Regions from separate parts of the Aneurinibacillus sp. XH2 genome, predicted to be linked through region 4. Evidence: riboswitches for the same ligand, from Rfam matches in the RefSeq annotation. Region 4 holds a riboswitch; each other region holds the start of a gene.
What was found. Region 4 has a riboswitch for S-adenosylmethionine ahead of ACH33_RS09735 (alpha/beta hydrolase). Riboswitches for the same ligand answer to the same signal wherever they lie in the genome.
Positions count from the first base shown of each region.

Region 1: linked by a shared signal. The riboswitch ahead of ACH33_RS15125 (MetQ/NlpA family ABC transporter substrate-binding protein) and the one ahead of ACH33_RS09735 (alpha/beta hydrolase) in region 4 are both predicted to bind S-adenosylmethionine.
Region 2: linked by a shared signal. The riboswitch ahead of ACH33_RS14900 (trans-sulfuration enzyme family protein) and the one ahead of ACH33_RS09735 (alpha/beta hydrolase) in region 4 are both predicted to bind S-adenosylmethionine.
Region 3: linked by a shared signal. The riboswitch ahead of ACH33_RS05210 (homocysteine synthase) and the one ahead of ACH33_RS09735 (alpha/beta hydrolase) in region 4 are both predicted to bind S-adenosylmethionine.

Region 1 is NZ_CP014140.1:3,039,184-3,047,032, forward strand. It holds gene yhbH (sporulation protein YhbH) at 1-899, opposite strand, end outside; gene ACH33_RS15115 (PrkA family serine protein kinase) at 923-2,821, opposite strand; gene ACH33_RS15120 (antibiotic biosynthesis monooxygenase family protein) at 3,150-3,443, opposite strand; gene ACH33_RS15125 (MetQ/NlpA family ABC transporter substrate-binding protein) at 3,794-4,597, opposite strand; SAM riboswitch class I at 4,746-4,859, opposite strand; gene ACH33_RS15130 (HAD family hydrolase) at 4,947-5,672, opposite strand; gene trmL (tRNA (uridine(34)/cytosine(34)/5-carboxymethylaminomethyluridine(34)-2'-O)-methyltransferase TrmL) at 5,837-6,301, opposite strand; gene ACH33_RS15140 (RDD family protein) at 6,438-6,836, opposite strand; gene sppA (signal peptide peptidase SppA) at 6,877-7,849, opposite strand, start outside.
Region 2 is NZ_CP014140.1:3,000,018-3,007,866, forward strand. It holds gene ACH33_RS14875 (2-thiouracil desulfurase family protein) at 1-115, shown strand, start outside; gene ACH33_RS19470 (hypothetical protein) at 90-287, opposite strand; gene ACH33_RS14880 (metal-sensitive transcriptional regulator) at 344-604, opposite strand; gene ACH33_RS14885 (cytochrome P450) at 823-2,163, shown strand; gene ACH33_RS14890 (pirin family protein) at 2,212-2,919, opposite strand; gene ACH33_RS14895 (hypothetical protein) at 3,160-3,327, opposite strand; partial or broken gene ACH33_RS14900 (trans-sulfuration enzyme family protein) at 3,392-4,556, opposite strand; SAM riboswitch class I at 4,650-4,758, opposite strand; SAM riboswitch class I at 4,861-4,977, opposite strand; gene ACH33_RS14905 (DUF3298 and DUF4163 domain-containing protein) at 5,121-5,738, shown strand; gene ACH33_RS14910 (DODA-type extradiol aromatic ring-opening family dioxygenase) at 6,011-6,781, opposite strand; gene ACH33_RS19475 (hypothetical protein) at 6,827-7,000, opposite strand; gene ACH33_RS14915 (hypothetical protein) at 6,997-7,284, opposite strand; gene ACH33_RS14920 (SpoVR family protein) at 7,419-7,849, opposite strand, start outside.
Region 3 is NZ_CP014140.1:1,069,521-1,077,369, forward strand. It holds gene leuS (leucine--tRNA ligase) at 1-490, shown strand, start outside; gene comER (late competence protein ComER) at 684-1,520, opposite strand; gene ACH33_RS05200 (DUF2533 family protein) at 1,621-1,869, opposite strand; gene ACH33_RS05205 (helix-hairpin-helix domain-containing protein) at 1,969-2,664, shown strand; SAM riboswitch class I at 2,753-2,857, shown strand; gene ACH33_RS05210 (homocysteine synthase) at 2,962-4,260, shown strand; gene ACH33_RS05215 (deoxycytidylate deaminase) at 4,399-4,902, shown strand; gene ACH33_RS05220 (hypothetical protein) at 4,998-5,591, shown strand; gene ACH33_RS19815 (MazG-like family protein) at 5,693-6,328, shown strand; gene ACH33_RS05230 (DNA internalization-related competence protein ComEC/Rec2) at 6,331-7,849, shown strand, end outside.
Region 4 is NZ_CP014140.1:1,952,452-1,960,300, forward strand. It holds gene yneA (cell division suppressor protein YneA) at 1-228, opposite strand, end outside; gene lexA (transcriptional repressor LexA) at 456-1,079, shown strand; SAM riboswitch class I at 1,255-1,362, shown strand; gene ACH33_RS09735 (alpha/beta hydrolase) at 1,432-2,256, shown strand; gene ACH33_RS09740 (hypothetical protein) at 2,363-2,653, opposite strand; gene ACH33_RS19255 (phospholipase A2 family protein) at 2,770-3,414, opposite strand; tRNA gene ACH33_RS09750 (tRNA-Cys) at 3,444-3,517, opposite strand; gene ACH33_RS18695 (hypothetical protein) at 3,497-3,757, opposite strand; gene ACH33_RS09755 (helix-turn-helix domain-containing protein) at 4,015-4,248, opposite strand; gene ACH33_RS18700 (YvrJ family protein) at 4,245-4,400, opposite strand; gene ACH33_RS09760 (RNA polymerase sigma factor) at 4,387-5,025, opposite strand; partial or broken gene ACH33_RS18705 (transposase) at 5,370-5,616, shown strand; gene ACH33_RS09765 (hypothetical protein) at 6,156-6,428, shown strand; gene ACH33_RS09770 (MFS transporter) at 6,462-7,418, opposite strand; gene ACH33_RS09775 (DUF456 domain-containing protein) at 7,761-7,849, opposite strand, start outside.

The sequences.
Region 1 (7,849 bases), 1.1 Mb from region 4:
TGAAATGGATAAATATTATACAGAGATGGTGGGTAACGGCTATCGATAATCTCAAGCGCTTTACGATAGGCGGACGAGCAAATCGTGCCCCCGCTCTCACCTTTGGAAAAGAACGCTTCTTCCGTTACTTCTTTCGCTTCGGTATGGTGTGCAATAAATACAATTTCCACCTTCTCATACTTCGTGCGCAAAAATCGGGTCATCCAGAAAAAAAAGCTACGCGCTACGTACTTTTCCAACGCCCCCATCGAACCTGAAGTGTCCATCATTGCGATGATAACCGCGTTGGAGTGTGGTCTGACGATTTCTTCCCATGTTTTGAAACGCAAATCTTCATCAATAATGTTTTTAATTCCTTTGTATCCTTCTCGCGCATTGCGACGCAGCGCCTCCAAAATCGTACGCTTTTTGTCAATATTTCCTATCAATCCTTTTTTCCTTACATCATTAAAGCGAATATCGGTAACGATCACTTGATCCTCTTGTTTTTGTTGAAGATTCGGCAATTCCATTTCGGCGAATAGCATCTCTTCCAGCTCTTCTACTGAAATCTCCGCCTCATAGTAATCTATGCCAGGCTGATCGCCTGCGCCCGGCCCCTGACCCGCTCCGCTTTCTCGTGCAATCACGTCGCCAACTTTAGAATCGCCATCACCTTGGCCGACATGTTTACTTTTGTTGTAATTATATCTAATACGATATTCATCAAGAGAACGGATCGGGATTTTTACAACATCCCGTCCGTTCGACATAACAATGCTTTCTTCATTTATTAAATCAGGAAGATTTTGTTTGATTGCTTCCTTCACCTTTTCCTGGTGGCGTTGCTGATCCTGATGACCTTTACGGTGCAGCGACCAATCTTCACGTGAAATGATAAACGGTGGTTCTTGTTTCATAAAATTTCCCCCTTTTTCACCGCTTATCGATTCAAAAGACTGCCCACATAACGCAAGAGTTCGTTTGCACAAATCGGGCAGTATCCATGCTCGTCAATCAAGCGCGCGGTTACTTCATTTACTTTCTTCAACTGCACTTCGTCCGGCGTTTTGGTTGAGGTCGTGATTTTGACAACATCTTTCAAATCAGCAAATAACTTCTTCTCGATCGCTTCGCGCAGTCGTTCATGACTGTTATAGTCGAATCGCTTGCCTTTACGCGCATAAGCAGAAATCCGGATGAGTATCTCTTCACGGAATGCTTTTTTCGCATTCTCCGAGATGCCAATCTGTTCCTCAATCGACCGCATAAGTTTTTCATCCGCGTCCATTTCTTCACCGGTAATAGGGTCACATACCTTCGTTTTGTTGCAATAGGACTCTACGTTATCAAGATAGTTATCCAAAAGGGTTTTCGCAGATTCTTCATACGAGTAAACAAACGCTTTTTGTACTTCTTTTTTGGCTAACTCGTCATACTCCTTGCGCGCAATGTTAATGAATGTAAGGTAGCGTTCTTTATCTTCCTTTGTAATGGTAGGTGACTGATCCAAGCCATCCTTGAGCGCCCGCAAAATATCAAGGGCATTGATGCATTCGGTATCGCGGCGAATAAGAGCACTAGAAATACGATTAATAACATAACGCGGGTCAATGCCAGACATGCCCTCATCCGGAAATTCGCTTTGCAGTTCCTTAATGTCTGAGTCTTTGAATCCTTCCACAGCGTCCCCGTTATACAACCGCATTTTCTTCAACAAATCAACGCCCTGCTTCTTCGATTCCTTCAAGCGTGTCAAAGTGGAGAAAATCGCTGCAGCACGCAGGGAATGCGGCGCGATATGGACGTGTCCAAGGTCGCTTTGTCTAATTAGCTTCCCATAAATTTTCTCCTCATCCGATACGCGCAAGTTATACGGAATGCGCATCACGATCATCCGGGATTGGAGGGCTTCATTTTTCTTATTACTGATAAATGCTTTGTACTCTGATTCGTTTGTATGGGCAACGATAAGCTCGTCAGCGGAAATAAGGGCGAAACGGCCAGCTTTAAAGTTTCCTTCTTGGGTAAGCGAAAGCAAATTCCAGAGGAATTTCTCATCGCACTTCAGCATCTCCTGAAATTCCATCAGACCACGATTCGCTTTGTTCAATTCCCCGTCAAAACGATACGCGCGCGGGTCAGATTCGGAGCCATACTTTATAATCGTTGAAAAGTCGATGCTTCCCGTAAGATCGGCAATATCCTGCGATTTCGGATCAGACGGACTAAATGTTCCAATGCCGCACCGTTTTGCTTCCGAGAAAACGATGCGTTCGACTGGCATATCTTCGATGTGACCGCCATATTCTGTTTCAAGACGCATCTGGTTATATGGAGACAGATTACCTTCAATCTTAATGCCAAGCTCCCTTTCGAATTCCGGGCGCAATTCATGCGGTATCAAATGTAGCGGATCTTCCTGCATCGGGCAATCTTTAATCGCGTATACCGCTCCTTCATCGGTGCGTGTATACTGTTCAAGGCCGCGCTTAAGCATCGTAACAATGGTTGATTTTCCTCCGCTGACCGGTCCCATCAACAACAAAATCCTCTTACGAACATCAAGACGCATAGCGGCTGAATGGAAATACTCCTCCACCAACTTCTCAATCGCACGGTCTAGGCCAAAAATTTCATCGCTAAAAAATTTATATCGTTTCGTGCCGTCTTCATTATATTCAATCCCGGCGTGCTTAATCATGTTATACACCCGGGCGTGTGCGGTCTGGGCCACGTGCGGATTCTTTCTTACGATCTCTAAGTACTCAGCGAATGTTCCTTCCCATTTTATCTTTTCTTCACGTGCACGGTGTTCTGCAATCCGCTTCAGGATATCCATCGGGCACTCCTCTCCTTTTCTTCTACGGAATGGTCATTCTTAGGGCGCTTTTTACTATCTTATTCTGAAAATGCAGATGACATGCTAGCAGGTTTTTCACCATAAAGATTTTTATCCGGCTTACATACTTGCAAAAACCCTTGCTATTCCAGCTATAACATATGACCATTTGTATAAAGTTAAGCCAGTAGTTCTTATTAGTATTTATATATATATGACGGAACGACCCGAATGTAGAATCACTGCTTAAGCAAAAATTGCAGGCAGGGTATTAAAAAACACCAGCCCCGCTATAGGTCTGGTGTTTCAACTTATATCCCGATTCAATTTATTTGTCGTATGTAGCACCATGCAACACTTCGTAAATTTCCAGTTGCGATCCGGTAGCCGGATTATTGTTGGAAGCGTGCGCATGAGCCTGACGAAATCCTTCGCTTTCGGTCCACGCTCGGAACGATTCTTCACTATCCCATTTCGTATACACGATCTGCTTGTCCGCACCTTTTGCGCTTAAAAACTGGAATTCCAGACAACCGGGTACCTGTTTCATCCGCTCCACGCTTTTAGCAAACATCTCTGCCATCCGCTCCTTGCCTTCAGCGGGGACTTGCAACACATTCATCACAACATACATTTGTAAAGCTCACCTCCGTAAAGTATCGCTCCTTTTCAATATAGCAAATCACTCCGTTAATTTCCAATGTAAGCGCATTATCTTTAACAAGATTGTCTTTTCTGCGATATTCCAAAGTATGACACAATCCATTATAATAAAGATGAAATAGGCTTGGGAAAGGAGACAAAGAAATGGTTATCATCTTGCTTGTCTCAGTCATGTTACTTGGTGCGATCTTCACAGCTGGTTATAACGAAGACAAAACTTGGGGACTATGAAATATAAGAACTCCGCATCTTTTATAAAGAGCGGAGTTCTTGCGTTAGGCAAAAAGGGCAAGCCGGTTGTCTCGCTTCTTAGAATACCGGAATAACTGCACCTTTATATTTTTCTTCGATAAACTTCTTCACATCGTCTGATTTCAGTACTTGAATCAGCTTCTTAATCTCCTCGCGGTTTTCATCGCCTTCTCTAACAGCGATAATGTTAGCAAACGTTTTGGCGGCCTCGGAATCTTTGTTTTCTACCGCAAGCGCCTGGTCGAACGTCAGACCGCCTTCCATCGCGTAGTTTCCATTAATGACTGCGTAATCCACTTCATTGATCGCCCGCGGCAGCATGGAAGCTTGCATTTCCGTAATTTTGATCTTTTTCGGATTCTGGATAATATCCTGTTTCGTCAAGCTGTTTAGCTCTTTGCCGGGCGTCAGTTTAATCCAGCCTTTCGATTCCAGCAATTTCAATGCGCGTGCACCGTTGGATACATCGTCTGGAATCGCTACAACTGCACCTTGTTTCGGTTCAGGCGCCTTTTCTTTGCCTGGGTACAGTCCCATCGGTTCCAAGTGAATGCCATCCAATGCTTTGATATGAGTGCCATGTTTTTTATTGAAATCTTCAAGATAAGGAATGGTTTGGAAATAGTTCGCATCAAGCTGTTTTTCTTCAAGCGCCGTGTTCGGCAGCACATAGTCTGTAAATTCTTTTACTTCCATCTCCACGCCTTGCTCTTTTAATTTATCCTGTACAAACTTAAGAATTTCCGCATGCGGAACAGAGCTTGCACCGACCACAATTTTCTTCCCATTACCTTCCCCGCCGCATGCCGCGAGCAAACCGACGGTGAGCAACAAAACGACAGATACAATCCATTTTTTCATCGTCTTTTACCCCTCTTTACTCTCAATTCATTTCTAATTTTCTATGTCTGGCAAAGGTGTCGGTTCGTATCGCGCACATGGGCCCGATATGCGTGATACAAAAACCCCTCTCCGGCAGAGCGAAGAGGGGTTATATCTTAACCTCGAACTCTTATCTGCCAGGATAGAAAAATCCTGCTGGAATTGGCACAGCATTTTCCGCTCAAGGAAAATCCGCTGCCGGGCTTCATTGGGCCAGTCCCTCCGCCTCTCTCGATAAGCGAGAAGTATTTAATTATTATGCTGAGAACTATATTACGTGTCTTATGCACTCTTGTCAATTATTTTTCTAATAAAATGTTTTTGTTAATTATTCGGAAAAAATTCCGTTGCGTGAAATAAGTTGATCGTACAGCTCTTGCAGCGTACCGGAAGCATCCACCCGGTATTGTGGCACACCGCGATCAATCTTGTAATCTTCGACAAGAAATGTCTTCAAACCAACTTCCGCCGCTACCATATCCTGTTGCATATCATTGCCGACCATGATAGCATACTTCGGCTTTATGCCAATCCGTTCACAAATTTCCAGGAAATATTTCGGGTTCGGCTTACAATAATGGGATGACTCAAAAACGGTTACATGAATAAAATCATTTTCCTTGAGACCAGCCCACTTCATCCGCTCGCGAATAGCAACGTCGGGAAATATCGGATTGGTAGCCACAACAAGCTTGTAGCCCTGCTTTTTCGCTTCCTCTACGACTTGAAGCGCGTACGGGTGCGGTTCAATATCTTCCTTCAACCGCGGAAACTCTTCCGCATAAAACTTATCAAACACAGGCCAGATGGCTTCCTGTTCTAAGCCGCATAACGAAAGGAAATGGTCACGGAAAATCTCTTCGTTCGTCCGTTCTGCCCTGTCATCTGTCATCATGTACTTGGTCGCCTGCCACACAGACTTGACCAACAATTCCGGATCGACAATATGAGCGGTATATTCCCCCAGCCTCTTCATATACCTGTGAACAAAAGCTTCTGTGTCCAATGCCAACAACGTTCCGTCCAGATCAAATAGCATCGCTCTTTCCGCCATTCCCGGATCCTCCTTTTACTGTTTCCACTGCTGAGCGATATGCTCTTTCTATTCTTGTACAAATCCCGATAATTGCAGCCTGTCTGTTTCGCACGGTCGATAATAATGAACATGCGGAATTTATTCCTTCGATAATATATACCTCCAAACTTCTGTATCCCGTTTTACTTCATGCCAGGGTAACCTATTTGTCTAAGACCTTCATACAATACAATCGCCGCTGTATTAGACAGATTAAGTGAACGAGTCGCATCGCCCATCGGGATGCGTATCGTTTGTCCGGGATATTGCGAAAGAATCTCTTGCGGAATACCGGTTGTTTCCTTACCGAAAACAAAAAAATCACCATCCCTGTATTCTACCTCGGAATGGTATCTCGCTCCACTCGTCTCGACAAAAAAGAGCCGTCCTTCCCTGTGCTGCGCTGCGAAATCGGCGAACGATTTATAGTATGTAATATCGACCGCATGCCAATAATCAAGCCCTGCCCGCTTTAAATATCTATCGTCCGTGGAAAAACCGAGCGGCTCGATTAAATGAAGCTTTGTCCCGGTCGCCGCACACGTGCGGGCGATATTGCCCGTATTGGCCGGTATAAGCGGCTCATGCAACACGATGTTAAACGCCATTCACCTGTTCACCTCATCTTTATCATAGCACATTCTTTGTAAAACAGAAATGAACGTACTTTCGTCTGTTGCTTTTCATCATAATATGTAAAAAAGAGCCGCTGCGCAAAATTGCGGCCCTTCTCTTCGCATTCCTTTATTTCGTCTTCACTACATATGTGCTGGCTATCTTGTCATGCCAAGCCTGTTTTTGCTTGTCGAATCCGGCCCATATAAACCCGAGGAAAAATACAATGGCGGATAGGATTTTGCCGATTGTCTCTCTTAAGACAACCGCGCCCCAACCTGCCGCGCTGCCATCCGTCCGCACTACTTTGACCCCAATAATCATTTTGCCAAGCGTCTGCCCATACAAACCAGTAAGGATAATGTAGTAGGCAAGCCCGATAAGATTCTCTATATTCCACTCTACGGAAAATGTCTCGGACGAAGTTAACCCTAAAATATACATAACTGCCATCAGCACAATAGCGTCAATCAAGGCTGCCAAAAAACGAATCCAAAATCCGGCGTACCGCATGCTTTCATGTTCCATAAGCACTCCTCCTTTTGCCCGGTTGCCACCAATGTATAAACTACGGACGATAAATATACTCGAGGCTTGGTGTCCGTCTTTCTTCTTTCAGAACATCGGGTAAAGACTGCAAATTCAATGAAAAAAGTTTAGCCGAAAAAGACGAGAATATTTTAGAAAAGCCGAACGGCTCTTCGTAGCGAACAACCGTTGCTTCCTGCAAACCGGCCATTTTTCGTGCCGCCTCAGTCGCATCTTCCAATGTGCCAAATTCGTCAACCAAACCGTTCGCTTTCGCCTGCTTTCCTGTATATACCCTGCCATCGGCAAGTTGAAGAACCTTTTCCCGTGGCATCTTTCGGCCTTCCGCAATTACTGAAACAAACTGCTGATAACTTTCATTAATCATATTTTGCAATAATGCCTGTTCATCTTGCGTCATTTCGCGCATCGGATTTCCAATATCCTTGAACTTACCACTCTTAATTACAACTTCTTTAACCCCGTATTTTTCTGCAAGCTCACCGTAGTTCAAATACGAAGCGATCACGCCGAGACTACCAGTCAGCGTGGACGGATTGGCAAAGATTTTATCTCCAGCTGTTGCAATATAATAGCCGCCAGAGGCCGCATATGAACCCATGCTAATAACAATCGGCTTTTTCGTTTCCGCTTTAATCTGTTTGAGTTTACGATACAATTCATCCGTCGGAACAACTGCTCCGCCCGGCGAGTTAATCCGAATAACGAACGCTTTAACCTTCGGGTCATCCTTCCCCTGGTTCAACTGGGAAATAAGCGCTTCGTAATCAAATGAACTATTCCAGCTTGTTTCTTCCGAGATCACGCCTTCTACATATAGTTGCAATATCTTGTCGGAGCCGCTTCCTGATACGATTTCCTCTTGCCACAATTTCGGGGCAGAAGCAGATATCGTATCGCCCCGCAATATTTGAAGGAACAGCGCCGCTCCTACTATGACTACAACGATTGCAAGCGCAATCCACCTCCGTTTGTTCATATTGCTCATAACA
Region 2 (7,849 bases), 1.0 Mb from region 4:
TGGCAGCAACATGATTTATAATGGCACATTTTCCAAAACAAAACGAAAAGGTGTCGGTGTCACTACCGCCCTGTTGATGCGTCACGGAATCACCGTCCAATCGGAGGAATCATAATGTTAGGGAAATCGACCATCATTATTTCAGCGGCCAGCGCTACCAGTATATGCTGTGCATAATGATAAATATGCGGAAGAAACAAAATCGGCACGGCGCTCAGTCCGGTCGACAGCGCGGAAATGACACTCCCTAACAACATATTTTCCATATCTTCACATTTTGTTCTCAAGTCGTAAGTAAACTGGTATCACAAAAAAACAGCACATAACGTGCTGCTTTGCTTTCTTAGCGGCTTTTTACAAGCAAATCAACCGCTTCCTTAATAACATGATCGGGATTATTTCCTTTTTCAATTTCCATGCGTATACACGCTTCCATATTATTTGCCACAACCAATCCGATCACGCGATCAACAGCGGAACGAACCGCGGTGAGTTGGGTGACAACATCACGGCAATCCTTTTGCTGTTCCATCATGCTGAGCACTCCGCGAATCTGTCCTTCAATGCGGCGGAGGCGATTTTTTATAGCATCGTTATATTCCATCCCTTATCACCTCAATCGATGGTATGTCTTTATCATACCCGCTAAGGTATCAACAATAAACAGGAAGTTCGCAATCCCGTTTTTTTCAAATCATAGCACGAACTCCTCCCCACGGACAATGTTCTTTTGTCTTTCCGTAAGATTTATAAAGGAAAAATAAAAAAAAGAATAAGAAAGGGAGATAGTACACAATATAACCAAAAATGGAGGGAACATACATGAGTGAAATCGAAATTCTCGGCCCAAAGGGCTTACCCATTACCGGCAATCTGTTTGCTTTTCGCAAGAATCCCCTTGAATTTCTGCGCCGCGCCGCTGAAGAATATGGCGATATTGTTCACCTGAGATTTGGTCCCCGGCACCTTTATCTAATAAGCAACCCCGATTATATTAAGGAAGTACTCGTAACCAAACAAGCACACTTTAAAAAAGGAAAAGGTCTACAAGTTGCCAAAGCAGTCGTCGGAGAAGGCATCCTCACAAGCGAAGGAAAATTCCACATGCGTCAGCGGCGCCTTATGCAGCCTTCATTCCGTCAAGACCATATTGTCAGCTACGGCGACACGATGGTGGAATATGGGGAGAAACTCATCAGTAAATGGAAGGACGGCGAAGAGCGCCTTATCTCGAAAGATATGATGGAATTAACCCTCTCCATTATCACAAAAACAATGTTTGGGACAAGTATTAATAAAAATTTAAATGATATCGAGCATGCGATTGATGTAGGGTTAAAATATGTAAGCCGACGCGCCTCTTCGTTTATTGATATTCCGGAAAGCATCCCGACCAAAAGCAATCGCGAATTTAAAGAAGCAGCGGAAACATTGGATAAGGTCATTTTCTCGATTATTGAAGAACGCCGGAAAAGCGAAGATGAAAACCGTGGCGACTTACTCTCCATGCTGCTTGCGGCACGGGATGAAGACGATGGTACGGGCATGACCGACCATCAGGTACGCGATGAAGTCATGACGATTTTCATCGCCGGCCATGAAACAACGGCAAACACATTGTCATGGACGCTATACCTTCTCGCCCAACACCCGGAAGCGGAGCAAAAGCTCTGGTCGGAAATCGAACAAGTGCTTGGCGGACGGAAAGTAACCGTACATGATCTGCCGAAATTAAAATACGCGGAAAATATAATCTGGGAAACGCTGCGCCTCTATCCGGCCGCCTGGGCAATTAACCGTGAGGTGACGGATGAAATAGAGATTGGAGGACATACATTTAAACCGGGCGAATCGATTATGATGAGCCAGTATGTCATGCACCGCAATCCAAAATATTTCGATAATCCAGATGCCTTTATTCCTGAGCGATTTGCAGGCAATCTCCTTAAAGAAATCCCGCAGTTTGCTTTCTTTCCGTTCGGCGGGGGGCCGCGCGTCTGTATCGGTAATCATTTCGCCATTATGGAGGCCACGCTTATTCTCGTTACAATTGCTCAAAAATTCCAGTTGCGTCTCGCCGATCCGCACAATCCGGTCGAACCGGAACCGGTGGTGACGCTGCGCCCCAAAAACGGTTTGCGCATGATCGTGAAAAAAAGATAAGAAAAACTCGCGGGCACGTTACCCGCAAGTTTTTCATTACTTGCATGATTAAGGAAGATCGATAAGCATAAAGTGTACATTTTCTGCTGCTTTCAACTCCAATACTAGCGTGTCCATAATGCGCGCGGCATCACGAGTGTGCAGCGTTTTCTTCCCGTTTAATTCCAGTTCGCCCTCAATCACAAATACATAGATACGGCGGCCTTCCGCTTGCGTAAATGTCAGGCTCTTGCCGGTATCCAGCCTGGAAAGATATAACGTCAAATCCTGATGAATATGCGCTACGCGATGCCCATCTACTTGACGTTTCGCTACTATAGGCAACAAGTTATTTCTCATTGCTTCCTGATTATACGCGAATTGTTCGTATGAAGGCTCCAATCCTTTTTCATCCGGTAGAAACCAAAGCTGCAAAAAATTAACCTCTTCCGTATCGGACGGATTGAACTCAGCGTGCATAATCCCCGTCCCGGCGGTCATGCGCTGAATTTCTCCCGGCACAAGCACCGCTGAATTACCAGTGCTATCCTGATGTTTCAATTGTCCTCTCAGCACAATAGAGACAATCTCCATTTCCCTGTGCGGATGAGCACCAAAGCCCGTACCCGGTTGTACGATATCATCATTAAACACCCGAAGCGGGCCAAACTGTAAATTATTTGGATCATAATACTCAGCAAACGAAAAACTGAAATTACTTTGCAGCCAACCATGATTTGTGGAATAACGCGAAGCTGCTGGATAAATAGTAATCATATCCAACCTCCTGATAAGTTATTAACTTACTTTATAAAAGTATATTACAATAAATAAAAAAGTCAATCATCTTTTCCCTGTTTCCTTTATTATGAGCCTATTCTTTCTCAAATCATTTTCTATGTAAAAAAACAGCCGAAACATCTATCGGCTGTCCTTCCTTATCCCGGTTTGCCCTTATGGAAATGACTTCTCCCCGGTAAACATGCGCTGCGCTTCCCAGCCAGGAACTGCACTTTTTCATCCCATCAAACACTGCCGTTCAATTGCATCACCGACCGGTCTCTCTTCGCCACACGGCTTGTTTATTAAATGCACGCCGTATTGCCGCACATGATGCTCTTTGCCGTTGGGCACAGCCCGTATCGTTACCCATACCCCGAAAGATTTTCCATCTTTGTGTATCAATGTCCTATATGTACAAAACAGTTTCTTTTGATTGTACATACAAAACATCCAAAATGATATATACTCAAGAAACATAATTGGAACTGGAAACACTACATTGCAAAGCCTGCTCCAGATCTTGAATCAAATCGTCCGGCTCTTCCAGACCGACCGATAGGCGCAATAACGTATCCGTAATTCCCATTTTCTTTCGATCCGCTTCCGGAATACTGGCATGCGACATCCGAGCCAGATACGTCAAAATACTTTCGACAGCGCCGAGACTTACGGCAAGAGCCGGAAGAGTGACATTCCGCAAAAATCGCTCTACCTGTTCTACATTATGCAACATAAAAGAGAGCACGCCGCCAAAGCCCGCTGCCTGTTTAGCGGCCAGCTCATGCCCCGGATGTTCGGGAAGACCGGGATAATATACCCGCTTTACCGCGGGATGGTTTTGCAGCCAAACCGCTATTTTATGCGCGCTTTTCTGATGTTGGTCAAGCCGCACTTTCAACGTCTTCAATCCCCGTAGCAACAACCAGGAATCTTGCGGGCCGAGAATGGCACCGAACGCGTTCTGAATAAATCCGATTTCTTCAGCGATTTCTTTTTTGCCCGCTACCACCACCCCCCCCTACAACATCGCTATGTCCTCCGATATATTTGGTGGCGCTATGAATCACAATGTCGGCTCCCAGCCGCAAAGGCCGCTGTAAATAAGGCGTCATAAACGTATTATCGACAATGGTTAGCAACCCGTATTGTTTGGCCAGCCGGCATACGGCTTCAATATCTGTAATATTCATCTGCGGATTGGACGGACTCTCCAAAAATATCGCACGTGTCGCCGGCGTAATCGCGCTTTCAATCGCACCGATATCCGTTGTATTTACGAACTTTGACTGTATGCCGAAACGAGGGAACAGTTTTGTAATCGCCCGGTACGTGCCGCCGTAAATGTCATCAGAAAGCAAAATCTCATCCCCGCTCTTTAACAAACAAAAAACAGAGGAAATGGCGGCCATCCCGGAAGCAAAAGCGAAGCCCTTCGCTCCTTTTTCCAACACGGCTATCGCTTCTTCCAGCGCTGTCCGGGTTGAATTGGCTGTGCGGGAATAATCATATCCGGTACTGACACCCAGCTCTGGATGCTGGAAAGTCGCGCTCTGGTAAATCGGTGTACTGATTGCACCAGTCGCGCGGTCTCTTTCTAACCCAGAACGAACAAGAAGTGTTTCAATGTTCATGTTCTTCCTCCGTTTCATTTCGTTTCATAAACATCAAAGATAAAAAATAAAACACTCTTCGATGGAGAGTGTTTATATACAGCAAACTTTCCCCTCTCATCGTTTAGAACAGTCGTTCCACAGGCATTAGCACCGTTCAAACATTGCGTTTGATGGTTGCCGGGTTTCATCGGGCCAGTCCCTCCACCTCTCTTGATAAGAGCGATATATTCAGTTTGTGTGCATCGTACGAACCAAATTGCAGGGCAAAATAAAAACCCCTTTATCCTGAGTAAGGTATAAAGGAGCTGATTGCTCATCCTTTTCCTTATCTCTCAGGATATGTGTATCCTGCTGGAATTGGCACCTTCCTTCCCTCGAATAGGGTCATTGGGGTTGCCGGGCTTCACTGGGCCAGTCCCTCCGCCTCTCTTGATAAGAAAATCAATATATAAATTATTTATTCTATAATAATTACGTTTATGAAAACTGTCAATAAATTTAAAAAATCTCTAAACAAAAACCGTGCAACCACTTCCTGAATAGGCTAAAACATAGGAAAAAATCGAAAGGGATTGGTATGCTATGGATTCATATAACTTCCCCGTTTATATACAAACAATGTCCATTCTTGCCCCAAATGTCACCATTTATTATCCTCGGGTAGAAGGACTGAAAAATAAGGCTGTACAAGAAAAAATAAACGTTATCATTTTGCATCAAGTTTATGCCTTAATCCAAGAACAAGGGTATTATCAAAATCCAACAACGATCGAAATGCTCGGCCATTATGAGATCAAATCCAATGAAAGAGATATCCTTAGCCTAACCCTAGAGAATTATGCCTATATCTTGCACCACGCACATGGACTCACCATTTTAAAATCATTAACTATAAATATTCAAACAGGTAAACTCTATCAATTGAAGGATTTATTTCAACAAGGAAGTGATTACATAAAAAGACTGTCCAATATTATTCAATTCCAGATTAAAAAACGAAACATCCCATTGTTAGGCGAATTTAAAGGGATTCGGCCAGATCAAGATTTTTATATAGCAGATAAAGCATTGGTTATTTATTTTCAACTGTATGAAATTACCCCTTACTATGTCGGCTTTCCCATGTTTCCCATATCTGTATACGACTTGGAAGATATCATCAATGAAAATGGGCCTTTAGGAAAAATGGCTCAAGCATAACATTACATCTGTTGCCGTATAAAACGCAAGATTATATCCGAAAACGTCATAAAACTGGATACATGCTGTTCAAACACCGCTTTGAAATATGAAAGACCCTTCAATTATCGAAAGGTCTTTCATATTTCAAATGCGTGACGCGGATATTCAAATACTTTGCCAATCGTTGTATACTGAATACCTACCAATCGGCTGCTCGTCTGCAGAGGAAGGATGCTTCCAATTAGCAATTTGTAGTTAAATGACTATAAATTGCGACACCCTTACACTGATTATTCAAACTTCCAACAACATAGACTCAAGCTTCCATGCTGATATTCCCGATGCAGCAAATCCGCTTTTCTTCCGTCATCCGCCGCCCCCATGGCGAGCAACAGCGGAATAAAGTGCTCGTTGCGTGGCACAGCTTCCCTGCCATACGGCGCTTCCGTCTCATACCTAAACAGCGAATCCGTATCCCACATCTCTATTTTTGCTTGCAGCCAATCGTCAAACGTGGCCGCCCACTTTTCTTTTTCTAAACTGTTCCAATTCAACCTATGCAAATTATGTACCGTTCCGCCGCTTCCAATAATCATCACACCTTCTTTCCGCAACGGTGCCAGCGCCCGCCCTATGTAATATTGCTCCGCAGGGGAAAGCGCAGGATTCACCGATAGCACAACAACCGGGACACGAGCATCCGGGTACATCAACCGAAGTACCACCCAAGCTCCGTGATCAATCCCCCTCTCCGCGTCCACTTTGGAATCGGTTCCACTTTCCTCCAACAACTTTACGATCTTCTGTGCAAGATCCTTGTTTCCTTTGGCCGGATATACAATTTTATACATTTCTTCCGGAAAACCGTAAAAATCATATATCATCTCATATTCTTCTACAGCACTCACCATCTGTACAGGCGCTTCCCAATGCGCCGAAAACAACACAATAGCACGAGGTTCCGGCAGACGATCAGCCAATCCTTTTAGCATCTTCGTATATTGATTTTCTTCTAATACCAATGTCGGCGCGCCGTGTGCAACAAACAAAGCAGGTACCATCACTGCATCCCTCCGTTTTCTGTTCCCTATAATAATCGTTTATCTTTATGAAGCAGAAAACTTCCTTTCCATCAGTATATCCCCTTTTTGGTTTATAATCACGACTCGACTCTGTTCATACATATCCGGCAAGCGGCTTTTCACAAACCCTTGTACCGCGTTTAACATATATACTAAATCCCCGCTCGTTTCAAGCAAATGAGTCTGAACTTGAATCATAACACCTTCGTTTTCAAAAAAATATCGTAATCTTTAATATATTGAATCCATGAAACTTTTAACGACTGGTAGCCAAAGTTGGATGTCATGTATTTCTTTAGTTCTTCTACAAGCCTTTCCTTTGTTATATTCTTCGCTTGCACAACATCCGTGGAGGCAATTGCTTGCAGCGCATTTTCCGTCGGTTTTGGCTGTACCCATAAATAATTATCCTGCATTTTCAATCCAAGCACAAAGCCAATAAATACGGAAATCAAAATTCCGCCCGTGTCGATTCGCGCCATCGCCAAATCCCCCTTTTTCTTCCTTTTCTCCTTTGGTTAAATAGTTAGTTAGACAAAAAAGAAAAAATTTCTTTACCTTGTATGAATAATATGGGAAAGAAAAAGACCGCTTTTCCTGTAGCGGTCTTCGGTAATTAAAGAAATCTCCGGTGACACTTCTTACCGTCATAAGTAAACAGCACGCGACGTTCCTCGATTTTTGTCTCCAAGTGCACCGTTCTGCCCCAAAGCTTATAGATATATGGCAACGTTCTTTCTAGGTGCTTTATATCCAATTCCATTCCCTCATACTGGTGAAACAAATATAGTTCGCCATTGCGCAAGTAATCGCCATCCTGTACTAAAATGTATGGAAATCCGCCATTGACGCGACTCGTCACCAGTTGATCGCGCACTATCTCCCACGATTTGTCTGTAATCGTCCAATCGTTGCCTTGACGTGCGAATACGTACATATCCATTTTTTCAACAAGTTCTTTTGTTAAATAGTTACGGATAAAAGAAATATCACTGTCCAGTTCGCGTACTTCAAAGATTTTCTCACGCCCCATGCCTGGCTTTCGAC
Region 3 (7,849 bases), 880 kb from region 4:
CGCGGCCAAAGATTTGAACCGCACGTTACACGCGACCATTAAGAAAGTAAGTGAAGACATCGGTGAGCGTCGTCAGTTCAACACAGCAATCAGTGCCATCATGGAACTTGTAAACAAAATTTATGCGTATCCGGAAACTGCGGATCGTGGCATGCTAGCTCACGCCATTGAAACAACGGTTGTGCTGCTCGCGCCGTTCGCGCCGCACATTACGGAAGAAATGTGGCGTATGATCGGTCATGAAGATAGCGTGCACCAGCAGTCCTGGCCGAAGTATGACGCCGCCGCGCTCGTGCTTGATGAAGTGGAAATTGTCGTCCAAATCAACGGCAAAGTACGCGATAAAATGGTTATTCCAGCCAATTTGACGAAGCAGGAGATGGAGACTCTTGCTACCGAAAATGAAAAAATCAAAGAGCTGGTTGAAGGCAAGACGGTGCGTAAAGTTATCGCCGTTCCGGGCAAACTGGTAAATATCGTTGTAGGCTAGACGATACTATAGCAGCCCGGGGGTTAAAGGGCGAGAAGCTGGATTCTATTCCTGTTGAAGCTTTGAAAGATGTTCAATTAGTAGTAAATGAGAAAGCTGCTGCGGGTTTTAGCCTTAAAATTTCTGACAAATTAAAAGCAGGCGCTCAGGTCGTTAAGTAATCTTCCGAGTGCGCAAAAAACTCCTTCCTTGTTCAATGGAAGGAGTTTTTTTGGTTGGTGAACATTTCCTGAACTTCCCGTACATCTATGTTGAACTTATTGTGCGTTGCTTCAATTAAATGTTTAAACACATCCTGTGTTTCTTCATCAAGCACGTGCAAGCCGATGCCGGTTACTCCACCTGGCACGCAAACTTTGGCCTGAAGTGTCGGCAGCGAAAAACGTCCGTCTTCAAGCAGGCGGCCAAGCCCGATAATCATCTCGGTCATTAATCTTGTAGCCTGCTCCTCCGTAATGGATGCATGATCGACCGCGCTGTCAATAAAGCGTTGCATTAGAAAGCTAAAAAAAGCTGGGCCGCAGCTTACAATATCCGAGGAAATTCGTGTTTGCGATTCTTCAATCTCTATAGGCGTACTGATGGCAGAAAGAAGTGTGAGCAGCAAGGTACGATCAGTCTGGGTTAAACGGGCACCGAACGTAATGAGTGAAGCACCGCTGAGCGCTGTATTCGTAATACTGGGAATGACACGGGCCACTTTGCAAGGAATATATGCTTCTAATTGTTGCACACCGACGGAACTTGTGATAGATAGAACAAGTTTATCGGGCGTCAAATGTTCGCCAATTTCGTCGAGTACCGTCCGATATTCCAGGGGCTTGGTGCACAGAAATAGAATGTCTGCTTTTTGGGCCACATTTATGTTAGTGCTAGCCTTGATGTCCGGGTGTTTTGCCGTGAGCGCATGTAGTTTTTCCGGTGTCCGATTGGCAACAGAGATTTGGGCGGGCAGAACAGCACCAGATTCGATAAAGGCTTCAATGAGGATTGTTCCCATACTTCCCGTTCCGATAAAGCCGATATGCATCTAAATCCCCCCGGCGATTATAATTATTTAATAAGTATGAGGGGAAAGAAAGATTTAGTACACATATTTTTCTAATTATGCTAAGATAGAGATGTGGTAATTATTTACAAATATTTTGTACCATTTCTTCCGTCACAAGTTTGCGCGGCGGAAGATGGTAACGTTGCGCAAGTTGATTAATTTGTTGTGTGATGTTATTAATCTCTTCCACGCTGATTTTTTCTCCGTTCTTGCATTGCTCTACCGCTTTTTCAATCCACATTTCCCGCACCGCATCCAGTTTGCGGTAGAGCGTAATATACTCAGCTTGCCTTGCGGAGTGGGCTGAAATTGCGTGATGAACACCCATTGTTTGCAATCCTCCTTTTTTAAGTGGCGATTTTCTGAATGTTTATATAAAAAGTATAGGCAAAAAGTTAGAAAACTACAAGTAAGGGAGAGAGATGCGGTGAAAAGCTGGTTTGTAGAAAAGAAAAAATGGATCAGTATTAGTATATGTCTTTTTATTTTGGGCAGTAGTATTTATTTTTATAATTACACTCAGGAGGAAACAGAAGCAAAAACGCTTCCGTTTTCTGAGCAACAAGCGGTTACGGGCTCCTCCGTTTTCACTGCCGGGGAGAACGATCAAACGGGAGATCCCATAGAAAAAGAGGAAAGCGCGCGCTCTCCTGCGCCATCCGTTCAGGCGACTGTCGTCGTTGATGTGAAGGGCGCGGTAGCGAAGCCAGGGGTATATACGTTACCGGCTGAGGCACGTGTGTATCAGGCCATCGGGATGGCGGGCGGATTGCTTCCGGAAGCGGATGCAAAGCAAGTCAACGGAGCGCAGCGGCTTGTTGACGGCATGCTCTTATATATTCCGATAAAAGGAGAAGAGGCTCTAATCGGTACAACGGGTCTGGCATCAGCAGGAACAGCTTCTGCGCCGGGCGCACCCGGGCAGGAGGAGAAAATTAATATTAATACAGCTACATTAGAGCAACTACAAACCATTCCTGGTATTGGGCCTGGAAAAGCAGCAGCTATTATTCAATACAGGGAAGAAAATGGCCTGTTCAGAACGGTAGAGGATTTAACAAAGGTAGCAGGAATTGGTCCGAAAACATTGGAGAAAATGCGCGCCAAAATTTCTGTACAATAAAAATCTTCAAATTAAGTTGACAGGTAGGAATAGTAAGGCTATAATAAAACCAGAATCAGCTCAAGCGAGAAAATTTTATATAAGACATCTCTTATCAAGAGCGGCGGAGGGACTGGCCCGATGAAGCCCGGCAACCGGCACGTATGTGCAAGGTGCTAATTCCAGCAAAGCAGCATGCTTTGGAAGATGAGAGCGATGATACATACCTGCGTAGAATCCTCTTCTTCCAAAGAAGAGGATTTTTCTTTTGGTTGGCATCGCCGAAAACAAAGAATGATGACAGGGAGGAAAAAGAGAATGGCAGAAGAACGCAAATTCAATTTCGAGACGGTATGCTTGCACGGAGGACAGGAAGTGGACCCGACGACGCTTTCGCGCGCGGTGCCAATTTATCAAACAACTTCTTATGTATTTAAAGACACGGAGCATGCAGCCAATTTGTTCGCATTGAAAGAATTCGGTAACATTTATACGCGCATTATGAACCCGACGCAGGATACGTTTGAGAAGCGGATTGCGGAACTTGAAGGCGGTGTGGGTGCGCTTGCGGTCGCTTCCGGTCAGGCGGCAATTACGTTCTCTATTTTAAACATCGCGCATGCGGGGGATGAAATTATCGCTTCCAGCAATCTATATGGCGGAACATACAACCTGTTCGCGCATACGTTTCCGAAGTTCGGCATAACGGTGAAATTCTTTGATCCGGAAGATAAGGATGCTATTCGTGCCGCGATCACGCACAAGACAAAAGCGCTTTATGCGGAAACGATCGGAAATCCACGCGCAGATATAGTTGATTTGGAAACATTAGCGGGCATCGCGCATGAGAACGGAATTCCATTTATTGTAGATAACACGTTTGCCACTCCGTATCTTTGCCGTCCGATTGAATTTGGCGCTGACATTGTTGTTCATTCTGCTACAAAGTTTATCGGTGGTCATGGTACCTCAATTGGAGGCGTGATTGTCGACTCCGGTAACTTTGACTGGAACAATGGCAAGTTCCCAGGGTTAACTGAGCCAGATCCGAGCTATCACGGTGTAGTATACACGGAAGCAGTCGGCAATCTTGCCTACATTATCAAAGCGCGCGTACAATTGCTGCGCGACTTTGGGGCAGCGATATCTCCGTTCAACTCTTGGTTATTCCTGCAAGGGTTGGAGACGCTTCATTTACGCATGGAGCGTCATGTGGAAAATACAAAAAAAGTAGCGGAATATTTGCAAGAAAACGAACTTGTTTCCTGGGTGAATTATGCAGGGCTTGAGAGCAGTCCTTATTATGAGCGCGCAAAGAAGTATTTGCCAAAAGGACCGGGTTCCATTTTCACGTTCGGCATTAAAGGTGGGCTGGAAGAAGGCAAACGCTTTATTAACAGCCTGAAGCTTCTTTCCCACTTGGCGAATGTTGGCGATGCCAAAACGCTTGTTATCCACCCTGCAAGTACGACGCATCAGCAGCTAACGGAAGAACAACAGCGCAGTGCGGGTGTTACGCCGGATATGATTCGTCTCTCTATCGGTATTGAAGCGGTAGATGATATTATTGCCGACATTGAGCAGGCGCTTAAAGCCAGCCAACTGGTGAATGCATAATCGTAGTTTGACGGAAGCAGAATAGTAATAAGTTTTAGAAGGGGTGAGGAAGAAGACTTTCTCTCCCTTTTTTCTTTCCGGTATTCTTTTTCGCAGGTTAGAATAGTAAAGAGAAAGAAACAGAAGAGAGGGAAAGATATGAGCCCACGGAAGACATGGGATGAATATTTTATGGATTTAGCGTATATGGCCGCGACCCGGGCCACATGTCCGCGCCGTCACGTTGGGGCGGTACTAACCAAAAATAAAAAAGTGCTGGGAACGGCCTACAACGGAAGCCCAAGCGGCGTTGAGTCTTGTCTTGATGTTGGATGTATGTTGCATACCTACTATGAGGTAGACGAACAAGGGAACAGCGTTGAGAAGCAAAAATGCATTCGCACCATTCATGCAGAGCAGAATTTGCTTTTGTTTACCGACCAGGAGGAACGGCAGGGAGCCACCATCTATGTCACGGATCAGCCGTGCTGGATGTGCGCTAATTTAATCGCCAACAGCGGCATCATCGAGGTGGTCTATCATCGGATATATTTGAAAGACTATGAGAAGGTAGCACATCTTTTTGAACAGAAGCAAATTATGTTTCGTCAGTTGCTTGAGTATACGCCTCCGGCCGGGGTTCAGATAGAAATTGTAGATTAGAATATTTTTTTATAAAAAGTGTAAAAATGTGGTATGGATGATAACTAAGGGGGTAAAGATGTAGCAAGAGGATATTTTTTTGAACTATAAACGAGGTGATTTTAATGCAACCGAATGTCGCAACGATCCGTGGCGTATGTGATAATTTCCAAGCTCCTCAGGAAAGAACAGATGATGTGTATCGCATTGTGGAAGAAGCGAAATCCCGTTCCGAAATAACGGTAGAAGAAAAGAAAACGATGCAGGGCACATTGTTGCTCGGCTTTTATACGGAACACGGCGTCTTTCGTTTGGTTGTACAAGCAGGTCTGCCGATTAAAGGCCGTCTTTATATCAATGGTATTACGGAAGAGGAAATGATGAGCAATCCTCTTATTCGTCTGTTTTATGGTTCTATTTACCTGATGGGAGCGAGCGGCATGCTTCGTCTGTATGAGGAAGGAGTAAGCAGAGATATTCACTTCCGCGAGGGACGTATCTATGAAAGCAACGGATTGGGCGAGGAGAAAGAGTTGTCGAACATACTGGTGGATCAGTATATCGATCGGCAAATTTTAGAAGGTCGCATTAATTACCTGCTGGAGAAGTTGAATGATTGTATGATACATAACAAAGAACCTCACGTGCATATCATCAAGCAAGAGTTGTGTCTGCTCACTGATCAATGGAATGAGCTACAGAATTATTAGAAGGAAAGAGGAAAAAAACTTCTTCCTTTTTTTTACATTTATCTTGATTTTTATGATACAATAGAAAGAAAAAACGTATAGGGGAGAAAGGGGAAAGTAAAATGGAGATCGTACTTCCCAGGCTAAATCGACTCGTTCCTTCGCTGGAGTCGACTTTTCGCAAGCTGGTGGAAGAACAGGGAGAGCTCAGTGAAGCCATCCTTTGCTGGATGGATGAACAGGGAACACCACGGGCGCGAGAAGCGTTGCAAAACGTAGCCGGTGAATTGCTCGATGTCGCTCAAACTTGTATTTCTATGACATTTGTTCTGGAAGATTTAGCGCCTGAGGTGCGCTTGGAAGATATGATTGATGACCATCTGGCCAAACTGTTGCGCAAAGGGTATTTGGAAAGCGTAGCTGGTGATGTATATATTAAAGTGAATGAAGAAGGATTTCGGGCAATGAGTTTGCCGCGTCTTACCATTCCTGGTGTTACGCTTGACAGTACAGTATTAAATATTTCTGTCGCTATCGGGCGGTTTGCCCAATGGATCGGTAAGTTTCGCGGTGCTAGCGGAGAGAAGCGGGTTCATACAGATGAACAAATTTTAAAAGGGTGCGGTTTAAATCTTCTGCATATTGCCCAGTGTTGCTTTACAATGTTATACATATTGGAAGAGACTTTTTTGATGGATATTGATGCGCTGATGCGTGCGCATGTGGAAAAGTTGAAGAAGCGCGGGTATGTGAAATAAGAATGAGGCAACGGGCGCTTTTTTTCTGCGGTTTGTACATGCTGAGCGGGTTGGTGTGTGCTTCTCAGTTTGTCAACAGCGCCCGTTTAGGTTGCGGTTTGCTGTTAGGGTTTATAATCGTGGGGATATTGCCTGTTTTCAAGAATAAGGCATACTATAAACTTGTTGTGACGGGACTTTTGTTCTTTATCACAGGATTTTCTTGGTATTTGTGGATCGAAAAACATAATGTGAGCATTTTACCAGATGAAACGAACGCAGCATTTGCGGGAGAGATTCAGAGCGCAGTGATGTTTGATGGAGATCGCTGCAAATTTATTTTGCGCATTCATGTACTTAATGGGAAAGCCTTAGAAGTTCCAGAGCTGGTGCAGACAACGATTTATTTTCGGAATGAGGCGAGCCGAAGGCAGGCGGAGAAAGTTCTCAGCTATGGAGCAACCTTGAGCGGAAAAATAGAAATCGAACGTCCGGCCCCTCCTACAAACCCGGGCGCTTTTGACTACCCAACGTATCTCCATAGAAAGCATATTCATCGGATTGGAAAGATATGGGATGTTGAAAGTTTATCCTACGGACATGCACCAATCGGATTTACAGGATTGATGATGTCCTGGCAGAAAAAGCTGGCGAATCGGGCTTTCGAATTATATCATCCGACATCAGCGGGCTTGCTTTCAGGAATGTTACTCGGAGCGGTGGATCGTGTAGACCCGGAATTGTACACTACATTTTCTTCGCTTGGGCTTACCCATGTGATTGCGATTTCTGGGCAGCACATTACGCTTCTTGTTGTCGCACTTGTTTACGTTTTACGTTTATTCGGCTTTACCCGGGAGCGTTCTTATTTGCTTACCGCGTGTTTGTTGCCGGTATACGTAGTAATGACCGGTTCCAGCGCTTCGGCAGTACGTGCGCTTATCATGGGTGAACTGGCCTTGTTTGCGCTTCTTATGCGCCGGGCAAAAGATGGCTGGAACCTTTTGGGTGCTTCCTTTTTATGTATGGCGCTTGCCAACCCCTATTATATTCATGATGTAGGGTTTCAACTGTCTTATCTTGTTACTTTTGGATTGCTTTCCTTTGTACCGCCGTTGATGCGTAAGCTTCCCTTTAAACGGGACGGAGTACGGGGTCTTGCTGCGGTGACATTAGCAGCTACACTTGTTTCTTTTCCGCTGACGATTTATTACTTTCACGTTTATTCTTTTCTTTCACCTCTGGTCAATTTTTTGTTTGTTCCCTTTATAAGTATCATGATCGCGCCGATGGCCGCTATTTCATTTATGCTGGGGATGATCCATCCAGCTTTCGGGTTCTTGCCGGCAAAAGTGGTGGACACGCTCCTGCTTCCAGTTTTACAGCTGTTGGATAAGGCTGAAGAATGGCGGAGTTTTCGTTTTGTTTTTCGTTCGCCATCTTTGTTTTGGATAGGTGGATATACGTTCTGGCTTCTCTTTCTCCTTGGATGGTTGTATGATAAAATAGCCCTTAATTGGAAAAATGTGATGATTTTTGCAT
Region 4 (7,849 bases):
CTCGCGCTGGATATAAAATAATAGCTCGTTAATGGACATGCCAGCCTTCTCATTATAACGATCAGCGATCGACCAGAGCGTATCGCCAGCTTCTACTATCACCTCAACACCAAGTGGGTTCGCTGGCTTATCGTTTCCGCCAATAGATGCAAACACAAGATTTGCCATGCCGAGGATACCCATACCGATAATAATTCCGATAAGTAATGATTTCTTGTTCATCTTCATCGTACTATCCCCCTTCTATTGTTTTCGCTTTCGTTATTGAGAGTTTATGCTTGTCTATGTATAATAGAACTGAATGAAAAAGAACATTTGTTCTTAGTTGTATATCAATATATTAATCAGAACAAGCGTTCTTGTCAACAAAGATTAGAACTTATGTTTGTATACTAGAACAAATGTTGATATAATTAAGAACAAGGAAGATTTCATAGAAAGAATGGGGTGTTAGTATGAAAAAGCTGTCCAGCCGTCAACTTGCCATCCTTGATTACATAAAGAAAGAAGTCAGGGAAAAAGGCTATCCGCCGTCCGTACGTGAGATCGGTGAAGCCGTGGGCCTCGCTTCCAGCTCTACGGTTCATGGACACTTGGCACGCTTGGAGAAAAAAGGACTGATTCGCCGCGATCCGACAAAGCCGCGCGCTATCGAAATTTTAGACGGGGAGCGCAATGAAGCTACAGACGCGTCCGTTAAGACTGTAACGATTCCCGTATTGGGGAAAGTTACGGCCGGTATGCCGATTACAGCGGTGGAAAACATTGAGGAATACTTCGTGTTGCCGGAAAACATGGTTGGAAATGATACGGTCTATATGCTGCGTGTGCAAGGAGAGAGCATGATTGATGCCGGTATTTTAGACGGGGATTACGTCATTGTTCGCCAACAACAAACCGCCAACAATGGGGACATTGTCGTGGCGATGACAGAAGAAAATGAGGCAACCGTTAAACGTTTTTTCAAAGAAAAAAATCACATTCGCTTGCAGCCAGAGAATCCGACGATGGAGCCGATTTTGCTTCCTGCAGTTACCATTCTTGGCAAAGTAATCGGGGTATACCGCAACATTCATTAAATCTAGAGAACTAAAGAAAGCAGCCTTTAAAGGCTGCTTTCTTTAGTTATGCGTGTTTTTGGCAAAAGAAATAATACCAACTATACAGGTTTGAATTTAAGTTTTTATTGACGTCAATAGCATCTGTAGCTATACTTTAAGGTAATATATCACATCTTTATACTTGGTTTTCTTGTTCTTATCAAGAGTGGTGGAGGGATTAGGCCCAATGAAACCCAGCAACCGGCGGATGCATTCGCAAGGTGCTACATCCTACAGGACATTTTGTTCTGAAAGATAAGAAAGGATCTTTTCTTCTCCTCCTTTCTTCTCTTCAGAAGAAAGCTTTTTATTTATTGAAGGAGGAAATAATATGGAACGCAGTATTACCATCGTGTATCAAAGTCTTGAACTTGTCGCCAGTGTGCATTATCCATGCGCAGAAAAAAGGAAACAAAAGGAGAAATGCTGGCCTGTAATTATTATCTGCCATGGATTTGTCGGTAATCGGATTGGGGTTAACCGCTTATTTGTTAAAGCGGCGCGCAGACTGGCAGCGGAAGGCTATTTTGTTCTGCGCTTCGATTATGCTGGATGCGGAGAAAGCAATGGCGAATACGGTTCTTACGGCATCGATAGTTTTATTGAGCAAACGCGTTATGTACTTGATTATGTACTAAGCATCGATTGTATTGATAAAACACGTGTGTTCTTGCTCGGCCATAGTTTGGGCGGTGCCATTGCCCGCTTGACTGCAGAACGAGATACGCGGGTAAATGCGCTGATTCTTTGGGCACCGGTAGCCCATCCGTTCGCGGATATTACCCGCATCATCGGCAACGATGCATATGAAGAAGCAATGCGAAACGGCGAAACGGAATACAGTGGCTACCGTCTTAAAAAAGAATTCTTCATTTCACTTGCAGAAGCACAACCGCTTGTATCTGGCGCTGGTTTTCTTGATGATGCACTTATTTTGCACGGGACACGCGACGAAGTCATTCCGGTTGACGCCTGCTATTTGTATGAAGGCGTATTGCGGCAGCAGATTACAGGGGAATGTCGTGCGATCACGCTTGAAGGGGCTGATCATACGTTCTCTACCATTTCTGCCTCCGAATTGCTTTTTGCTCATACCTGCTCTTGGCTACAGCAGCTTGAAACCCGGAAAAAGAATTGGAGCGACTGGATCATATGATAGTTGGGAAGGAAAAATGATCAAGTTTTTCGATTCTCAACTTTTCCTTTTCACTAGCTTGGTGGCGATGTGGTGGGACCCCAAATTATTGACTATATCAAAAACTTTAAGGACCAAAAAGAATAGTGCCCCAAATAAAGTAAAAAGGCGGAAAAAACAAAATAGCCATGGCTAAATTACCCCAAAGTCCTAACTTACTTAAATAGTTCATTTGTTTATTTTTTTCAAAGAAAAAGGCAGATATTCCAATTAGTAAACCTATTATATTACTTCCATAAAACAACACCCATTCAGATCCAAATAAGCGAAAACCACTAAAAAAGGCTATTATGGAAAAAACTAAAAACAAAAAAGAAACCAAACCTACAATATTACATGGAGATTTAATTTGATTCATAACAACACCTCAATCATTAGATTTAAATTTATTATATATTATAATTCAAGGAATTTTATCCAAAAAAAAGAAGTAGTGTTTAATACACTACTTCTGTAATGATTCTAATTACCTTTTTAAGTACAATTATATTCATACTGCTTAAGGAAATAAGCATTTATAATAATTGCCCATTCGCTTCCTTCATATACGTAAGGTGCTAAACAATGAATTAACTTTCTATCGCATTCACAATTAAAATAACCATTATTCCCATAACAATCATCGTGATGCTTACAGCACCAGTCAACAGGACTAATTGGTGTTCCAGACCCACACTTAGGACCGCAATAATTTCCATAAATACATGGAAGATCCATTAATTCTGTTTTATTATCAAGACTATCAATTTGATTAATTTTTTCGTTCATTATTTCTTGGATTTCTTGAAACTCATTTTCAGTATGTTGTTTGTTATATACAATACTAACTTGGTTGTCAATAACTTTATAACCAGTAGTTTCGATTATATCTCCTTTCTTTTCAATTTTACTCCCAAAAACTGATTCTACTTCAGACTCAGTAAAAAGAACTTTTATGTTCCCTAATTTGACCTCCAAAACATTTACAATAGTTTCCCCTTTTTTTAATGTAAAAGCTGTGGTTTTTGCTAATAAGATGTTGTCTTTAATTAATCCTTTCAAAAGGATATTAAAGTCTTTATTTTTTTTCGCTTGCTCAACCAACTGTTGCTCCTGAACATCGGATACAAACTGTTTCATAAGTTACACTCTCCTTATTAAAAATTTGGTGGAGGCGGTACTCGGATTCGAACCAAGGATTAAGGTTTTGCAGATCTTTGCCTTACCACTTGGCTATACCGCCAAAAAATTTTTTAGATAAATCACCCCTTTCCTTTCGACAATGACAAGATGTGAGGTTTGTCCCATAGTAAGTTCTGTAAAAATCTTTAATTTTCTTTACTTGTTTTGCAGCATCCATAGCTAACTCCTGAAAAAGTTTTTCCTCTCCATCTGAGCATATGTCTTGCAAGCATTTAGAGTATTGTGCTTGACTTCGCCTTGCTTCTTGGAAACAGCGAAACAATTTCTCTGGAGAACTCATGATATTTTCCCTCCTTTAGCTCTTTTGTGAAGTTCTACTATAGAAAAGGGAATCAAGGTGTAAAATAACAACCACTTTAAAAAAATAGAATTTTGGAATAACTCTAGTACTCCCTTTACTATAATCGCTTTTATTCCATACTTTAGGTGAACGAATGATTAGGTGCTGGCTTCTATGTCTTAAAAGGGAATAGGTGATAAAGAAAACAACCAAAAAAAGAACCTTTTATGGAAGGAAGGTTCTTTTTGCATTTCTATTTACTTTTCACTATTCGCTCTCTCTAAAAACTCAAAAAATCCAGGTATATTAGATGTATCAAATCGTTGAATCGCCTTTATCATTTCAATCCGTAGTTCTTGTTCTATATCTTCTTGTTCGGAATAGGTAATAAAACGACTTGATTTTTTAATTTTCGGCTCAAACAATCTAATAATTTTTAACATTGTTTCTTTATCATGAATATTGTCAACCAGTTCATACAATTTTTTCATTTTGTTTCCCTCTTCTTTATTTCGTCAATTAGTTCTTTCACTATATTCTCCAATTGCTGAAAACTTTTTTCTAAGCGAGCCAATAAATAAATCGTAATAAAAATGGGAAAGCCTACATTAGAAATCACCCCTACCCAGTCAAACTGTTCCATAAGAATCCCTCATTTTGTATGCTTCTGCTAGCTTCTTTACTGCTTGTCTATATGATTTAGACACAGCTTGAGGTGTAATACCTAAGATTTTTGCGATTTGTTTATGAGTGAGATTGTCCAGAAAGGATAATTCTAGAATTTCGAGCTGCCGTTTGCTCAATGTAGTTAAGATGTGATACAAAGAAGAGTCTTCGATGTGCTCTAAAAAATTATCTTGTTTATTAATTACTTTTTCCGCAGTATCACTTTCATTTATATCTATAAGATTGCCAATGGTTTCAACGGAATCTCCCTTGTTAATCGGCTGATCGAAAATAAGTAGACAATGATACTGTCTTTTTTTGTGCTTGTGGTAATAATCTCGTGAGGTGTGACTTAGAAGTTTAGACAGATAGTGAGTTAAGCGGATAACAATATAATGTCTTCGGAAGGCTTGATTTAATTCTTCGATATTATCTGCTGTAGGAAAACAAATTGCTTTTAAAAACAAATGAAAATGTTCCTGATTATATAAAAAGCTTTTCACAACACGATTAGATAATCCTCTTTTATATTGTTGAATAAAATTCACTACGCTCCTTTCTAACCCACCTTTTAATTTCCCATAAGAATATGGTTTATTCAATGATATCCCCCCTTTTTTTATAAAAAAGGGATATATAGGAATTAAAACAACCTTAAATATCAATTAAACATAAATTATATATTTTAGTTGGCTATTGTCCCTAAGAAAAAAGGAGAGGCTACAACCCTCTCCTTTCAATTATTATAAATTACATCCTGCACTACATTTGATTTGTGAAGGGCCACGATACGGAACTCCCCAACCTCAGAAATACGGGCAAAGACCCAGTGTGAAACCGATAATTTATATGCTGGAATTATTATATACTCTTGCTTCTTTTCCATAATATAGATGACGTAATTATTTTGTGTTTTGTGTAAGGTTATTCACCAATATTTAGAGTCTTTTTGTCTTATCCTTCTTCGATCCGAGGTGTCATTTATACAACCAACTGGATTGAACGTACAAACAAAGAAATTCGTAAACGCCTAAAAGCCCATGAACAGCTTATCGAATCTCAAAGCGGCAGAGAAAATTGTGTACCTTACGCTGCAAGACTTACAAGAACGTTGGTCTACCCGCAAGCTAAAGAAATTTGCGTCTGCTTATATGGCATTGCAAGACAAATTTAAACAAAAATATGGAGAGTAGAATCAACTTCCTGTTTGTATGGTAAAAAATAGAAGAACCCGTCGAGGGTTCGGCAGGCCCTCGCTTTTTAGCTTGCCCTTGACTGAACCTTCTGTATTTTTTTCTGAGTCACTAAGGAGGGAGTTGATTCCGATTTTCTATCCACCTCCGGTGGATACCCTGCTTACTTACACAAAATTCTTGACGGTACCATTTGTTCATTAACTTGATTAATTTTTTCTTTTCTTTTTGTTTTTCTTAATTAAATCCATTATAACAACCAAAGTCAGTATAAAAACAGAATGCATTAAAGGTTTAACATAGCTGGGTTCATCGTAGATAAAGTAAGCTACTATAAAGTTAAGTATGAAAGTAATAAAGTATCCCAAAATTTAATCGTCTCATTTCATCTCAGAAAGGTTGATTTGTGACTGTGAGCTAAGCAACTTATTAACCTCAGTTATAAATTCAGGTGATGTTTCATTTAACTTTGAAAGTCAATATTGTTTTTCTCTAAGATACTGATAACATTTTCATTTAGTACAGGTGAGACTTTTTCATTGACTTCAGCGGCGGCAGCAAAAGGGGCACTATCTGTCGCAGTTTCGGGATTGAATTATTTGTCCAATTATTCAATTGTTGTCATAGGAGATTTTTCCGATGGACTACTTGGTTCTTCTGCAAATGCAGAAGGTGTAAACAAAGCAGTGATTAATACGGCAGAGGATAAAACTCTTAGTACATTTTTTTTTCATAAACTTTCCCTCCTATTTGATATATTTGTAAACGAATCATCCATAATACCATATTATATAATATTTTGTAATAAATAGATTATAAAATAAGGAGAAGAACATAATAAAATTCTACAAAGTACTTTTGATTTTTATGTTATCTTCAATATTAACTTTTGATTTTACTAACGCCGTTAGAAGTGCGGATATTCCGTAAAGGGTGCCAGCTGTTAAATACACTGTTTTAACCCCAAATAGATCAGATAATAATCCCATGATTAGTACCGATAAACCAAATACCATGTATATAAGAATCCCATGGGCAGAAAAAACGATTGGCAGGATAGAATATTCTACGTTTTTTTGAAATATAGTTTGTTGAGAGATGTCTCTTAATTGATATGGTATTCCCATTAACAATACGATACCAAGTGATATCCATGGATTGTTATTTAGCGCAAATATAAAAGTAAGGATACAGACTGATAAAGAAGATAAAAACAGACTAACGATGAGTTTTTTATTAATCCATCTAGCTAAAAACCACGCAACTACACTTCCAATCAACATTCCGGTTATATTGCTTGCATTAATAAACCCCCACCATTCTTCACCTTTATAAAGTACTTTCTTTACAAAAACTAGAATAATAGCTCCAATCCAAATACTCCCTGCGAATGTTTCAAAAAGATCCATTAATGTTACAACTCGCAAAATTTTGTTATTCCAAATATTTATCCATCCAAAGCTGAAACGCTTCCATTTAGATTCCGCGTCTTGGTTTACTGTTGTATCATTTGTTGGATCCTTAATAAAAAACAACGATATTGTGGATAAAGCAAGCAAACAAATTGTAATCAATAAAACATAGATCTCTCCAATATAAACGATTAGTATCCCTCCTAAAGACCAACCTAATATCTGAACTATTTGATTAATACTTGATAATAAACTATTTGCTTTTACTATTTGATTTGAGGAAACTAAACGAGGGACTAAGGAATTTCTACAAGGTCTGGTCCAACCGTCCATAAATGAAATTACAAAGACTAAAATCAATATTCCCCCTAAATAGTTTGTTACCATCATTAAAAATACCAGAAAAAAGTTTGAATAATAGGAATCATTGTAGCTAAAGTTGCAGATCCAGTTAGCTTATAAATTAAGGTGACAACAGTGATTGTATATAAAGCGTCTCCTAAATTAGCCATAAACTGACCTATTAGAAGTAAGTAAAATGAAAAGTTTTTTATCACTTTTTATCCCTCTTTCATGTTCTAATTAAGCACTATAAGAACGAATACAAAACGTTGATGATACGCCTGAAAAATAAGGCTACAGATTGGATGTGGAAGTAAAATCCAGTCTGTAGCCTGTTTTGACACGTGTCTCAGTCATGTTCTATCTTGCTTTATTTATTATTTTTTACATTTACAGAACAACGATGAAGAACCAGATCATCATAATGAGCTGAATAATGATTTTGGCTATCGTGCTGCTAAGAAATCCCAGTAATGTTC